2 regions of the Paenibacillus hubeiensis genome follow, and region 2 is predicted to be linked to the other one. Evidence: a T-box and tRNA genes for the amino acid it is inferred to sense, from the RefSeq annotation. Region 2 holds a T-box; the other holds one or more tRNA genes.
What was found. The T-box of region 2 lies ahead of RSX24_RS19680 (valine--tRNA ligase). A T-box ahead of a tRNA ligase gene usually reads a tRNA of that ligase, here a tRNA-Val.

Region 1: it encodes a tRNA-Val, which carries the amino acid that the T-box ahead of RSX24_RS19680 (valine--tRNA ligase) is inferred to sense. The anticodon was not compared.

What each region holds. Positions count from the first base shown of each region.
Region 1 is NZ_JAVYAE020000009.1:6,942-14,957, forward strand. Features, by position in the region: gene RSX24_RS20780 (TetR/AcrR family transcriptional regulator) at 1-574, opposite strand, end outside; gene RSX24_RS20785 (hypothetical protein) at 913-1,113, opposite strand; gene RSX24_RS20790 (hypothetical protein) at 1,332-1,511, opposite strand; gene RSX24_RS20795 (YdhK family protein) at 1,594-2,151, opposite strand; tRNA gene RSX24_RS20800 (tRNA-Val) at 2,377-2,449, opposite strand; gene RSX24_RS20805 (hypothetical protein) at 2,599-2,850, shown strand; gene RSX24_RS20810 (GNAT family N-acetyltransferase) at 3,104-3,547, shown strand; gene RSX24_RS20815 (DUF3892 domain-containing protein) at 3,693-3,929, shown strand; gene RSX24_RS20820 (LexA family transcriptional regulator) at 4,020-4,304, opposite strand; gene RSX24_RS20825 (hypothetical protein) at 4,298-4,510, opposite strand; gene RSX24_RS20830 (DUF3889 domain-containing protein) at 4,661-4,978, opposite strand; gene RSX24_RS20835 (hypothetical protein) at 5,029-5,334, opposite strand; gene RSX24_RS20840 (manganese catalase family protein) at 5,564-6,466, shown strand; gene RSX24_RS20845 (ABC transporter ATP-binding protein) at 6,751-8,016, opposite strand, start outside.
Region 2 is NZ_JAVYAE020000008.1:23,810-31,825, reverse strand. Features, by position in the region: gene hemL (glutamate-1-semialdehyde 2,1-aminomutase) at 1-1,229, shown strand, start outside; gene RSX24_RS19690 (RluA family pseudouridine synthase) at 1,226-2,134, shown strand; gene RSX24_RS19685 (LysM peptidoglycan-binding domain-containing protein) at 2,270-3,838, shown strand; T-box leader at 4,075-4,359, shown strand; gene RSX24_RS19680 (valine--tRNA ligase) at 4,417-7,083, shown strand; gene RSX24_RS19675 (bifunctional folylpolyglutamate synthase/dihydrofolate synthase) at 7,162-8,016, shown strand, end outside.

The DNA.
Region 1 (8,016 bases), on a different contig from region 2:
CCAAGTTCCATACCTGGCCGAATTCCGCTTCGATGGCAGCCTGTTTCCATTCGTAGGCATGTGCCGGGTGATGAAAACGGGCAGTGGATTGCAACACGGCGGCCGCGATATTCCCCGAATCGGCAGCGTCAAAAAGGTGGTTCTTTTCAAGAATTTCCCGGATCTGCGCGATCATGTTCCGCACATGGGCTTGGATAATGTCAGCCGATTGTTCCGTAACTTTGGCGTACAAATCAAACAACTCGGCATCCGTCTCGGCATAATGACGCTTCCGCTGCACCAAGGTTTGAATATAGGCATGAACGTGACGGATACCTTGGCCCGAAAGCTCCCGGTCGTTAACGATCTCATCCAACCGGGCAATGATCTCCTCTTCAAGCCATTTCTCGGTGACGGCCTCAAACAGTTCTTGTTTGCTCGCGTAATGCCTGTATATGGTACCGTGGCTTACGCCAAGACGTTTGGCGACATCCGTCACTGAGGATTTGGCCGCTCCGTAGCGCCTTACCGTATCCTGCGTAGCCTCCATAATCTGCTCTTTGGTCAAAAATTCAGTTGCTTTCTGTTTGGTCATTTGTTTGCAAGATGGCCCCAGCCTTCTTCGCTCACCTCCGTTGCAGATAGAATACCACAGCGAATGACGAATGACAAATTTTATTTTTTGTCACCATCAATCATCAATGATCTCGAAGTTGCACGAAAATGGCAAAGACAGCGCTCTGATCCAAGCATAGGACACAATTTCGATTCAGTTGGAACGGGAATATCCATGCTGAACCCGAGCTGATCGCGAGCCCATAGGCTAAAACGCATACAAAAAGGATCAACCGGAAATTTCCCGACTGATCCATATCATCGTTTCACATCCATTCGGCGCATATTGAACGTATGCTGCGCGTAGATAAATAAGCGTTATGAGGAGATATGACGAGTCAGGATGCAGGGCACGCCTTTGCCAACCGCTCCACCCAGTCTCATTCTGGCAGCATACTCCGTCCCTCGGGCACAAGGGGTTTTACATCGTTCGCATACATCCGAAGTGACCAACTTCATCGATACGCGAACCTTGTCACTCTTTGCTGCCGAAGCCTTTTTGCCTTTTGCTTTTGCCATTCCGATTCCCCCGCTTCCCATATTGCTTGTTGAAGTACAGCATTATATGGAAATTCGCCTAGAGGTGTGCATGCATCAAATGTGATGGCGAGCAGGGCGTCGGTATACGAGTCGATCACAACGCTTAGTATGAGGATTGAACCATGGTTCGACGTTCAGGCGCAAAAAAAGCCTCTGTCCAGAGGCTTCGCAGCAAATGCAGTTTAGTTGTTTAGTGCTTAGAACACATATATAAACAACAGGAAAATGCCCACAAAAATCCCGGCAACAATCAGCCAGTTACTGATTTCTGTCCAAATGCTGGTGCCTCCGGCTAGCAACTTTTGCTCATTCTCCTCGTGACGCTGCTGGTGCGTGTAACTTTCGGAGCCATGGGGTGGCTTACTGAAGTCCATCATATCCATTCTCCTCCTGTTTACTAAGTCGTTTTTGAATCTCTACTAAACACCAGATCACTTCAAATTTGGAATAATTCGAAACTCAATCAACAGCCAGCTCTTGTTCGGTCACCCATTTATGGTTGCGAACCATCTCTCCATCTGTTGTCGACTTGTAATCAACCATATAAACGGTCGTTGGTTCGGCGGTCTCGACCGTCGCTGCGGCCCCCTTCATTCCTGGCATATGGTCGGCTTGGAGAATGACCTCGTCGCCAGGCTTATACGGCTGATCGGCAGAGTCCTTTATTTCTTCGTGTATAACCCATTTATGGTTTTCTACGGGATGGCCACCCGTTGTCGGTTTATACGTAACAGCGTAAGCAGTGGTTTCATATGCACCGACAATCGTAGCTTTAGCCCCCTTCATACCGGGCATGTGATCTGCATTCATCGTTGCCTTGCTCCCGATCGGAAAGGTCGGATGGCTTTTCTCCTTCAGATTCGCGGGCAGCTCGCCCGAGCCGGAATGATGCATCTCCTCCATGTTTCCTTCATGGTTCGAACTGCTAACTGGCTGCGGTTCGTTTTTTCCGCATCCGCTGAACACAATCGTGCTGAGAAGCAATATAGCAAGTCCGATGCTGGCCGTCTTTTTCATGAGTAATCTCCTTTAATGAATAGAGTTGGAATCACTTTTCATAATATACCCATATAGGGTATATTTCAATCATCAAAAAGTCAGCCAAGCGGAGGAAAACGTCGACATGGGGTTTCGGAGCTTTCGTTCGAACTTGTTGATTCGTCCCCCAACTTCATTTATTCATAGCTTATTATCTGGATCGGCAAAAGAAAAGAAGCCTTGCTGCGCAAGGCTTCTTGTGTATGATCTGTAGTGGGCTCGAACCACTGACCCCTACCCTGTCAAGATAGTGCTCTCCCAGCTGAGCTAACAGATCAGATCAAATATTAAATGTTGTATCGATCAAGTATCAGTATCATACCAAGTAAACGCGTACACTGTCAATCCTTTTTTTTAACGTTATATTTTCGCTGATTTTGAGCACACTATGGTAAGATTACCAATTAAGTAATGGAGGTCCAACCTTTGAATAATATGCCGGAATCCAAAACCACTTCCCATCCGATCATTGCCCGTTTGTGCTTCGGTTCAATCTCCCTGCTGATGTGCATTGTTATTACGGGCTGCAGTCTGGAGAAGGATGAACGCACGGTGCAAATCCAGCAGCTGATGCAGCCCAACGAAACGAACGATCTACCTGTGTGGCGGGACGTTTATTCCAAATCCGTTCAGCATGACGTTTACTCCCCGCAAGGACATGTCGAATCTCTGCCTTGAACAGGCAATAATCATGAACGATTCGGAAGGCTTCACTCCTCCTCATCCCATTTTCGAGAATAGGCCTTCTTGGTAACAAAGTACATAAGAACCATCATTCCAAGCGACATCAAAATGGCAATGACCACAACTCCCGCCATACCCCGCCCTCACCACTTTCCCATATATTCCCTCAACTATACAGCATCCGCCGTTTTTTGTATAATTTCAGTCGGATATGTTATGCCAGAATTGAAAGAAAGAAGGAATGGAATTGGCAGCGGAGATTAGCTATGCACAGACAGAGGAACAACTTCAACAAGCGTTGGACATTCGCCATGATGTATTTGTGGTAGAACAACAGGTCCCGGCTGAAATCGAGATCGACGATTATGACGTCATTAGCGCCGACGTGCATCACGCATTGCTTCATGTGGACGGACAAGCCGTTGCGACGGGCCGTTTGGTCTATTATGCTGACGATACGGCCAAAATGCAGCGCATCGCCGTGCTTAAATCCCATCGCTCGTTCGGCTACGGCCGTGTGCTTCTGCTGGCCATGGAAGAGCGGGCGCGTGAGCTGGGCCTTGCTTATTCCGTGCTGGATGCCCAGTGCCAAGCACAAGCTTTTTACGAAAAACTGGGATATGAAGTAATCTCCGCGGAGCCTTTTTACGATGCAGGCATTTTGCACGTGCGGATGAGAAAAAGCCTGTAACAACTTGCTTGCTCCCGCCAGAGGTGCACCATTGCTCCCCATGCAAGCAGATCGCCAATCGCTCTCTTTACGCATATTATTCATGCAATGGGGCCAACCTACCTAAGGAAGTATTCCATTCGCAGCAGACAAGGAGAGTGTACAGATGGATGCAACGAATCGTGAAACGTTCGTGGCCGTGCAGAAAAACGGCGATGGCGACCTGACCGCTTTCCAGACTTCCACCGGGCGCGTGCTGGATTATCAACAAGCATTGGCTGAGGTGAAGTCCGGTGCCATTGCGGGCGTGAACGTCTTTAAAGGCAGGGATGGAGAAATGTACATCCGCGGCGACGCCGATGGCGATCCAACCAACAACCTGGATCAACTTCCCCCATTCTAAAGCCCGGATGCAGTCATGCATTCCACTGGCAAGCACCCTTCCATCCTCTTGGATATTGGATCGGTGCTTGTTTTCTTATGGATAGGACGTTCAGTATTCCATAAAATACTTGACCGCAAGGTCGCCGGCAGGCTCGCTCTTACGTACAGGCTGCGGCGGCTGCTCCCATGCTTGCAATATGCGAATGCCCTCCAACGAGGATTTATCCTCCCACAAAATATGCTGCCTGCGTTCAAGCTCCAGCAAGGACTCGCGAATCAACGCCTTGCTTCTGCCCGTTTTGTTCTCCAGTTCATCCATCCTTGGCATACGGCGCCGCTGTCCAGCGTAATTCACGATAATACGCAATATTTTTCGTTCAAAATCATTCAGCATACTCCCGCCTCCTTGTCCTTACCGGAAATAGGACGCCATGCCAATATGCCTTGCTCCAGAAACGTCCGCGGCGAACCGTCGGCCCCGGAAGATGCTCGGATTTTCCCGCTCTTGACGCTATTGATCCGGATCTCGCGCTGCGTGATGCGTCCTGCCCGATCCATGTAAACGAGTTCGATCATCTGACCGACATATTTGTCAATCATGCCATTCCCTCCAATAAGAACATTTGTTTGCTTTTATTATATGCGAACATAGGTTCTTTATTCAACCTCCAAAAAAAGGATGCTCACGCCATATAAAAAAGCCGGAACCCCCGTCTTAGGGTAACCGGCTTCCATCCCGCCTGTTTCACACTATTGATTTTCAACCGTAAACTCCACGTTTTTCAACATTTGCGTATCCGGATTGAAATTGACGCGTACATTTACGGCAAATTCCTTTCCGTTTTTGTCTTTCACCCACAGCTTGAACTGTTCCTGGGACAAACCGCCCGCAAGCGGCGAACGGCCGATATGTTTGTAATCCAAAATGTCGACATCATATTTGGCCTGCGTCTCTTTGACTGCAATCAATCCCCATTTCGCATAATCGGGAATCGGAGAAGCCGATCCTGTCCCACCGCTAGTCGCGCCAAGCAATACTGCAATAAGAGTAATAAAGAGTGTCCTCATTATTTTCCCTCCATAACCGCATTTCTATTAGCGTGCCCAAGCTGTTTAATTCATAGCCACATACGAACCAAGAACACCATCGGATGCGTGAATGCCCTGACCATACTTACTGCTCCACCCAATGAAACAAGCTCGTCTCCAAAACTTATTCCCCAATCCACCGACATGGCGGACGGGGATGTTCCCGTATCTTGGGTCAGCCCGTATTTTTCGGCAAGCCGATCTGCCGTCTCCTGGTCAACACCGCCTTGTTCAAACGCAAACGTCACCTCTGTGCTCGAAATCTCAGCCCCCAAAAGGATCACAAGTACCGTCCAAAGGATCATGGCAGCTCGCCATAATTTATGTTTTCTCACTGAAATCCCCCTCATCCCTATCCATTCAATCCTTTAAAGCCAATAAGGCATTTCATCTCATTGTATCGAAAATTCAACCGGCTTGGAAATAACAAACATAGGTTCTTCAGGACTGCGACTCCCGACTCAATCCTCCAATAAATGGTTTATTCCCATCATTTCAAGTGTAATAGCCCTTGTCGGAACGATCCTTCATTTCGCAAAATGATGATGAGGAGGCTATCTCGGTATGTTCAAACGTATGGATGAAATCGCCATTGAAATTCCTGACGTCCACAAGCCCGACCCGAACGCCGCAGCAGCCGTGCAAGAGCTGCTGGGAGGTAAGTTCGGCGAAATGTCCACCTTGAACAATTACCTTTACCAATCTTTTAATTTCCGCGCAAAAGACAAACTCAAACCCTTTTATGATTTGGTGATGAGCATTACGGCCGAGGAGCTTGGCCATGTTGAACTGGTCTCGCATGGCATCAACAAAATCCTGCGCGGCTCCACCGAACACAAAACCCCGGATCAAACGCCGTTGGACCCGGTTAAAGACGCAAGGCTTTCCTATCATTACCTCGCCGGCGCACAAGGAGCCATGCCCGTAGATTCAATGGGCCATCCGTGGACCGGAGCAAACGTATTCAACAGCGGCAATCTGGTGGAAGACCTGCTGCACAACTTTTTTCTCGAATGCGGGGCGCGAACCCACAAAATGAAAGTTTATGAAATGACCGACCATCCCGCGGCACGGGAAGTGGTCGGCTACCTGCTGGTCCGCGGCGGCGTTCATGTCGTGGCATATGCCAAAGCTTTGGAAGTGGCAACAGGAGTCAACGTGACCAAACTGGTGCCGATCCCTTCCTTAAACAACAAAGCTTTCACCGAAGCCCGAAAATTCGAGGACAAAGGCGTCCATCGCAAGCTGTACACATGGAGCGAACAGGATTTCAATACCCTTGGACAGATTTGGAAGGGTACGCATCCCGAGGACGATCAGCCGTTGGAGGTCATTCAAGGCGCACCCGAAGGTGTGCCCATCAAGGAATATCCCGCAGCCGAAGAGGAATTCGCGCCAGGCATCTCCGAGGAAGATTTCAAAGAAATCGCACGCCGGTTGAAAATCGCCGGGAATATCCACGGGTAGATCATGATTTTCCCGAAATCATTCGAAACGGCATGCCTGCAATCCAAAACAAACGGGTGCGGTGAATGGATTTTCGATGATCCAATCACCGGGGAGGGCCTGCCGTTGTCATGCCCAGACTCATAAAACATCCGCTTTCGCGGGAAGTATGGGCCGGCCTCCCCCAACATGGCCTAAACGCTAAGAACGCCTTCACGGTTCTTCCCGAACCGGCTGAAGGCGTTTTGTGGTGTATTGGTTTGAAAACATAGGATGAAACACAGGACGACTCTAGAGCAAAGGGCTTACGCGCCAAATTGCGCATAATGCAAGCGGCTGTATACGCCTCCTGCGGCAAGCAGTTCATCGTGACGGCCCTGCTCGGTAATGCCTTGTTCGGCAACGACGATAATGCGGTCCGCATTTTTGATCGTAGCAAGCCTATGGGCAATGACCAGCGTGGTGCGTCCCTCGGACAGCTCGGAAAGCGACTGCTGAATGGCGGCTTCCGTCTCGGTATCGAGCGCGGATGTCGCTTCATCCAGAATGAGGATCGGCGGATTTTTCAGGAACATCCGGGCAATCGACAGTCGCTGCTTCTGTCCCCCTGACAGCTTCACGCCGCGTTCGCCAATCAATGTATCCAGCCCTTCGGGCATGGAGCTGATCAATGCTTCCATTTGGGCACGGCGTGCCGCATCCCAAATTTCTTCCTCCGTGGCGTCCAGTTTGCCGTAGGCTATGTTTTCACGGATCGTGCCGTCAAAGAGGAACACATCCTGCTGCACGATCCCGATATGGCTGCGCAACGATTCGAGCTTCATTTGCCGGATATCGTGTCCATCGATCGTAATACGGCCGCCTAACACGTCGTAGAAACGCGGCAGCAGACTGCACATCGTGGTTTTGCCTGCTCCCGAAGGGCCGACGAGGGCTACCGTCTCTCCGGCTTGAATGCGGAGATCGATGCCTTTCAACACAGGCTCCTGATCGGAATAACCGAAGGTGACATTTTCATAACGGATATCTCCTTGTAAATGCGGCACGCTGGACGCGCCCGGTTGGTCCTGAACGTCAGGCTCCGTGTCCAGCAGCTCCATGTAACGCCGGAACCCAGCGATTCCTTTCGGGTACGTCTCAATGACGGAGTTGATCTTCTGGATCGGTGTCAGGAACACGTTGGACAACATGATAAACGCGATGAATTCGCCATAACTCATGCTGTCGTTCAATACAAACCATGTACCGCATACAAGCACGAACAGCGATACCAGCTTCATCAACACATAGCTGATGGAGGAGTTCCAGGCCATGATTTTGTAAGCGAGCAGTTTCGTTTGGCGGAAGCGGCCGTTATTCACGGCGAATTGCGCCATTTCATGCTCTTCGTTGGCAAACGCTTGAACGACGCGAATTCCCGTAACGTTGTTCTCTACACGCGCATTGAAATCCGCAATGTCCCCGAACATCCGGCGAAACGCCTTCGACATTTTGCTTCCGAAATACATGGATAAATAAATGATGAGCGGAATGATGATAAACGTCAGCACGGCAAGCTTCGCATTGATGCT
Region 2 (8,016 bases):
CCGGTGGAGTGAACAGTCCGGTTCGCGCATTCAAATCGGTTGGATTGACGCCAATCTATGCAGAGCGCGGCGAAGGCTCCAAAATCTACGATATCGACGGGAACGAATTCATCGATTATGTCGCTTCCTGGGGACCGCTGATTATGGGGCATGCCCATCCCGATGTTGTGGAAGCTTTGCGCGAGACTGCCCTGAAAGGGACGAGCTTTGGGGCTCCAACGCTCATCGAGACGGAAATGGCCAAGCTCGTGTGCGAGCGCGTACCTTCGATCGACATCGTGCGCATGGTCAATTCGGGTACGGAAGCGACGATGAGTGCGATCCGCTTGGCTCGCGGCGTGACCGGCCGCAGCAAAATTTTGAAATTCGAGGGCTCCTATCACGGACATGCGGACAGCCTGCTGATCAAAGCCGGATCGGGCGTGGCCACGCTTGGATTGCCGGATAGCCCTGGCGTGCCCGAAGGTGTAGCAAGCAATACGATTACGGTTCCGTACAATGATCTGGAATCCGTAAGCCTGGCATTCGAGCGTTATGGTGAGGAGCTTGCCGCCGTGATCGTGGAGCCCGTGGCCGGAAACATGGGTGTTGTGCCGCCGCTACCGGGATTTCTTGAAGGGCTGCGCAGCCTGACGGAACAATACGGCAGTTTGCTTATTTTCGATGAAGTGATGACAGGCTTCCGGGTTGGCCTGAACTGTGCCCAAGGACGCTTTGGGGTAACGCCTGACCTGACTTGTCTCGGCAAAGTGATTGGCGGCGGTTTGCCTGTTGGTGCCTACGGCGGCAGACGGGACCTGATGGAGCAGATCGCGCCGACCGGACCGATCTACCAGGCCGGAACGCTTAGCGGCAATCCGCTTGCGATGACTGCCGGATATACAACTTTGAAGCTGCTTACGCCCGAAGTTTATGATCGGCTTGAAACGCTATCTGCACGCCTGCAGTCCGGATTCGAGCAAAATGCGGCGGAAGCCGGCATTCCGGTCACGATCAACCGGGTCGGCTCCATGGTCTGCCCGTTCTTTACGGGGACTCCGGTGACGAGCTATGACATAGCCAAAGAAAGCAATCTGGATCATTTCCGTCGCTACTTTGCATCCATGATCGATCAAGGTGTCAGTGTGGCACCGTCCCAGTTTGAGGGCATGTTCGTATCGGGCGTCCACACGGAACAAGACATCGACGACACGATCGAGGCAAACCGCAAGGCATTGCAATCGCTATGAGCATAACAAGTTGGAAACGCCGCGGGGATTGGCTTGAGCTGACGCCGGGAAAAAAAGTAACGGGCAGTGCTGACAGACAAGCTGCAGCCGAGCAGTGGCTGCTCTCGGAGCTTGGCATGCCCGACAAAATGCTCCGCCAGCTCAAGGCGACAGGCGGCATACAACTGGCAGGGGACCGGCTAAGGCTGGCCCTTTTTGCTTCTCTTCCCCTGGACGTGGAGCCGCGCTGGGCAGATATTGACGTATTATACGAGGATGATTTTTGCCTTGTGGTACACAAGCCGGCAGGCATGAAGCTGCATTCGGACGGCAGCCGCGAGGACCGGGCGGTCACTCTGGATCATGCCGTGGCAGCTTACTATGAGATGAACGGGATACAAACCCGCGTGCGCCACATTCATCGTTTGGACGAGGATACGACAGGTCCGGTTTTGTACGCCAAAAACGCATTTGCTTTAGCCAAGCTGGACGAAGCCATGCGCCGCAAGGAGATCGACCGGCAATATGTTGCCATTGCAGGAGGCAAGATTCCGGGGCGGCTGAAAATCATTGATGCACCGATCGGCAAAGACAGGCATCACAAACAGCGAAGGCGCGTGTCCGATGGGGGACAGGAGGCGATTACCCGTGTGCAGGTTGTAGAGGTATGGGAAAACGCAACGCTTGTGCGGTTAAAGCTGGAAACGGGACGCACCCACCAGATTCGGGTGCACATGGCTCACGTCGGTCATCCCCTTGTCGGGGACGTGTTATACGGAGGCCGGAAAGAACAGATCGGCCGACAAGCGCTTCACGGGGAAAGGCTGACTTTTGCGCACCCGCTGACGGGAGCTAAGGTGGAGGTCGCCGATCCGTGGCCGTCCGATTTCGAACAGTTGGCCAAGCGGGAGGGCCAGGACCATTAAAACATAAGGTTTGAGGAAAAGGTGGCATGCTTATCTCATGCAGGGCATATAGATGGGGTAATGAAACATTTGGACCATGCATCAGTCCCATGAGAAGGATTATGGTGAACATATGCCGAAAGGAGGACGCCACCTTTGCTGAATCAACCATATGGTTTGCGGTTCGATATTTATGAGCGCGTTCATTTGTCAGAGGGAGTCCCTGCGATTGAGGAACTGGAGGAAATTGAGCTTTTTCCGCGCATTCAGGTGATCGGTCAGGAAGATTACGCGACACTTAGGGGGCATTTGCTGCTAACGGGGGCTTATAGGGGAGAGAATGACTATTCCGAAGAGTTGAAACATTTCATTCCTGTTGAAATCACGGTTCCGCTCAACCGGGTTCGGTCCCTTGATGATATTTCGATCGAAATTGAAAACTTTGATGTTGATCTGTTATCGGAGCGAAGCTTGAACATTACCGGCGTGTTGTCGCTTCGGGGCATTCAGGGTTTTGCGGCGGAGGAGAACCAAGGGTGGCCGGCAGACGAGTTCACAGTCGTTCATTCGCCGGAGCTGCCGCAGGATGGCTTCGAAACGGAACCGGAGCAACCTGATAGCGAAATAAACGTTCACGCCCAGGAATATCTGCTGCAGCGAAGCGAAGAGGAGAGGCTTATTGGAGCGCCCAAACTGGACGAGGCGGCTAGGGGGCTTCTATACCAGCCTGAAGCGGACAATGCCTTTCGTTTGGACGATTCGTTAGAGCCTGAAACGATCAACGGTCCTGTTTCCGGGCAGGTTCCGGCGGAGCAACCTCAACTCCTTGCGCAGGAGGCAACCGAGCGTGAGCCGGGAGTGGTGGAAGAGGCGGAAGCAAACGAGGCGGCTGAAGCGAACGGAGCAGCCCATCTATCCTTCTTTGGAGCGGCATATTCCGAGCCGATCGATACGGCTTCGGACCCGGACGCTAATACGGATGTCGAAGAAAGAACCGCTGCGGATGCCGCGAAGGTACCGGCTCCACCGGAACCTGAACCAAGCTTGCCTGCATGGCATGCACTTTCGGCATCGTCATTGCCGGAACATGCAAACCAGGAGCGGGAAGCTCAGGAATCTCGTCAATCCCGTGAAGCCTTTGCGAACCCATGGACCCTTGGAGAAACAAGATCCGCTCCAACGCAGGAAGAACAGAAGGAAGAGTCGGCAGGAGGGGAAAACTGGCAGGACGTGTTTGCCGCTTCTGAAGCGGTTGTTCCTGCAAAGGAACGCGAGTCTAATGAGGTGCAGCTGGCTGATCCCCCGGCAGAAACTCCATCGGCGATTCCCGAACCCGTGGCAGAAACGGAAGACAAGCCGGAACTCAAGGTGGCTTTTGGCAGCAAACGGGAGACGCGTCCGCCCCAGGAGGATGGGTTTGGCATTTCATCTTTGATTTCGGGCAAAGGCACGAGAGAGGCAGAGGAGGAGCGCCCCAATGAGGCGGCTGCAGAAACGTCGCGGGAACCGTCTGCTGCTTCGGAAGAGGTGCAGTGGAAAAACCTGTTTTTGGGTTCGCTCGTAGAGCAGACGCCTTTCCGAAAGGTGAAAATGTGCATCGTTCAACGGGAAGAAACGCTGGATACCATCGCCGACCGCTATCAATTGACGACGAGGGAATTGCAGTTGTATAACCGCCTCTCCGAACAGGTCGTCGAAGAGGGTCAGGTCCTTTACATCCCTTGAATGGCAATGCCGTTAAGGGTTTGTTCTGGAATCAAAAACAAGCCTGTTTCACCCGTGATCCGTTTGGATTGCGGGTTTTTGCCATTGGTATGCCGCAAAACGCATGGCAGGGACGTGAATCAGCGGTTGCCAGGTTGACTATCGGGCACGGGCAAGGTATGATGTGTTTAGGTTTTTTCCTAACATCCGCGAATGGCGGGTGTTTGGTTATTTCATTAGCCTCATGGGAATTTTAAGGAAAGACGAAGATCGGGAGTAGTAGACAGTATGACCTTTCAGAGAGCGGGATTGCAGCGCTGAAAAATTCCGCAGGAACCAGCTGATCGAAGTCGCCCGGGAGTTGCCTGTTTGAACGCGGGAGTTCGTGAAGCGGCATGAGCTTCATCCCTGCTTGATAGAATGGGCCGGTAGCAGCCGTTATCTGCTTAAAGTGTCACGCGAAGCCTCAAGGATGCTCTGTCTTGGTCTGTGCTTGCGTGAAACAAAGGTGGTACCGCGAAAGCTAACCTTTCGTCCTTTGAGGGATGAAAGGTTTTTTTGTTTTTTGGCGAAGATGATGAGTAACGGAGGAATGACAAATGACGGAACAAAACAAGTCAGCCGCAACCGAAATGCCGACGACATATGACCCGAAGGCTGCGGAGCAAAAATGGTATCAGACCTGGATCGAGCGAGGATATTTTCAAGCAGGACAGCGCAAAGACGCTGAGCCTTTTACCATCGTAATTCCGCCGCCGAACGTAACCGGCATGCTGCATATCGGGCACGCGCTCGACTTTACGCTGCAGGACATCCTGATCCGTACCAAACGGATGCAAGGTTACGATGCGCTGTGGCTGCCGGGATCGGACCATGCGGGAATCGCGACTCAGACCAAAGTGGAACAAAAGCTTCGGGAAGAAGGACTGACCCGCTACGATCTCGGCCGTGAGAAATTCCTGGATCGCGTTTGGGACTGGAAGGAACAATATGCAACGACGATTCGCGAGCAATGGGGCAAAATGGGCCTGTCGCTGGACTACTCCCGCGAGCGTTTTACACTGGACGAAGGTTTGTCCAAAGCGGTGCGCAAAGTGTTTGTGCAGCTGTACGAGAAAGGTCTGATTTACCGCGGCAAAAAGATCATTAACTGGGATCCGGTGAACCGGACGGCGTTGTCCGACATCGAGGTTGAATATAAAGAGGTTCAGGGCCACCTGTACCATTTGCAATACCCGCTCAAGGACGGAAGCGGCCATATTACCGTGGCAACGACGCGTCCGGAAACGATGCTTGGCGACACGGCCGTAGCCGTGCATCCCAAAGACGAACGTTATGCCGACATGATTGGCAAAACGCTCGTGCTGCCGATCATCGGCCGCGAAATCCCGATTATTGCGGACGAGTACGTCGACAAAGAGTTCGGAAGCGGTGCCGTTAAAATTACGCCTGCGCATGACCCGAACGACTTCGAAGTCGGTTTGCGCCACGATCTGCCGCAAATTATCGTCATGGATGAAACGGGAACGATGAATGCCGAAGCAGGCAAGTATCAAGGCATGGATCGCAGCGACTGCCGCAAACAAATTGTTGCAGACCTGAAAGAGCTGGGCGTGCTGATCAACATTGAGGACCATGTCCATCAGGTTGGCCACAGCGAACGTACGGGGGCCGTAATCGAGCCTTATCTGTCCACGCAGTGGTTCGTTGAAATGAAGCCGCTCGCCGAAAGAGCCATCAAGAAACAGCAAGAAGGCGACGGCGTACGCTTTGTGCCGGAACGTTTCGAGAAAACCTATTTGAACTGGATCGAGAACGTTCGCGATTGGTGTATTTCCCGCCAACTGTGGTGGGGTCACCGGATTCCTGCCTGGTATGACGACGAAACTGGCGAAATTATCGTCTCCGCCGAAGATCCGACAACGCTCCCTGAATATGCGGGCCGCAACCTGAGACAAGACGAGGATGTGCTCGATACGTGGTTCAGCTCCGCGCTGTGGCCGTTCTCCACGCTCGGATGGCCGGAAGATACGGACGACCTGAAACGTTACTACCCGACCAGCGTGCTTGTAACGGGTTATGACATCATTTATTTCTGGGTTGCGCGCATGATTTTCACTGCGCTGGAATTCACGGACGAAATTCCGTTCAAGGACGTACTCATGCACGGATTGGTGCGTGATTCGGAAGGACGCAAAATGTCCAAGTCGCTTGGCAACGGGGTTGATCCGCTCGACGTTATCGAGAAATACGGCGCGGATGCCATGCGTTACATGATCTCGACGAGCAGCACGCCGGGGCAAGATTTGCGTTTCCGCTGGGAACGCGTGGAGCAGGCCCGCAACTTTGCGAACAAAATCTGGAATGCATCCCGCTTTGCCCTGATGAACCTGGAAGGCTTCACTATCGAGGATCGCGACATTTCCGGCGAGCTTGGGACCGCGGATTATTGGATTTTGCACCGTCTGAACGAAACTTCCCGTGACATTACGCGTCTAATCGAAGCGTATGAATTTGGCGAAACCGGTCGTCTCCTCTACAACTTCATCTGGGACGATCTGTGCGACTGGTACATCGAATTTGCAAAATTGTCCTTTTACGGCGAAGATCCTGTGGCGAAAAAGAAAACCCAATCCGTATTGGCTTATGTGCTCGATCAGACCATGCGCCTGATTCATCCGTTCATGCCTTACATCTCCGAAGAGATTTGGCAGCATCTGCCGCATGAAGGCGAGACGATTACGCTGGCTGCTTGGCCGACGTATGACCCGGCCATGGAAAACCCGGAAGCCGTTGCCGAAATGAACCTGCTGATGGATACGATCCGTGCGGTACGGAACATTCGCGCCGAAGTCAACGTGCCGATGAGCAAAAAAGTCGAATTGCTGATCAAAGCCAATAGCGCCGAGGCCAACAGCATCATCGAACGCAACAGCCATTTCATCAAACGTTTCTGCAACACGTCCGAATTCGACAGCGGTCTGAACCTCAGCTCTCCGGACAAAGCGATGACGGCAGTCATCACAGGCGCCGAATTGTATTTGCCGCTGGCGGGACTGATCGATATCGAGCAGGAAGTTGCCCGTTTGGAGAAAGAACTGCAGAATCTGGAAAACGAAGTGTCGCGCGTAGAGAAAAAGCTGGCGAACGAAGGCTTCGTATCCAAGGCTCCTGCCAAGGTTATTGAAGAAGAACGCGCCAAAATGGCCGATTATTCGGACAAACGGGATAAAGTCATTGCCCGGATCAATGAACTGAAGGCGTAAGGCATTTCTGGGTCGGATGGCGGCTGTTCGCCATCCGGCCGATTTTTTCAATTACATTGGGACCGAAGGTGAAATCAGATGACGGAAATCAATGGAGCAGGCGAAAAGGCACCTTTGCAGACATATGTCGAGGCGGTAGACTGGATCAATGGTCTTATTCCTTTTGGCATCAGACCGGGGCTGGAGCGTATCGAAGCGCTGATGGCACGGCTGGGGAATCCGCATCGGCGTCTCAAATTCATTCATGTCGCGGGAACGAACGGAAAAGGTTCGACTTGCGCTTTTTTGACGTCGGTACTTCTTCAGGCAGGGTATGACGTAGGTACGTTCACGTCGCCCTACATCACCAAATTCACGAACCGTTTTCAATACAACGGAGAGGATATCCCTGAGGAGACGCTGCTGAAAATTGCCAATCGGCTGCATCCGCTCGTGCGGGAGATGGCTTCGACTCCGCTCGGTTCTCCAACCATGTTCGAAGTGTCGACGACGCTTGCGCTTCTCTATTATGCGGAGGAGTGCTACCCCGACGTGGTAGTATGGGAGACTGGGCTTGGGGGAAGGATGGACGTAACCAACATCGTTACTCCAGTCGTTTCGGTCATTACCAACATCGGCATGGACCATACGGATGTGCTTGGGGATACGGTCGAGGCCATTGCGTGGGAAAAGGCGGGCATTATCAAGCCGGGGGTACCTGTGGTCACCTGTGCGTCGCAGCCTGAAGCCATCAAGGTCATCACGGATCGGGCCCAAGAACTTCGTTCGACGGCTTATGTGGCAGGGCAGCAGTTTTCTTATCGCAGAGTGGATCGCGACGAAAACAGTCAGACCATTCATTTTGCCGGACCTTTCCGCGAACTGGACATTCGCATTTGCATGAAGGGTACATACCAATGCGACAACGCCGCAGGCGCGCTTATGGCGCTTGAA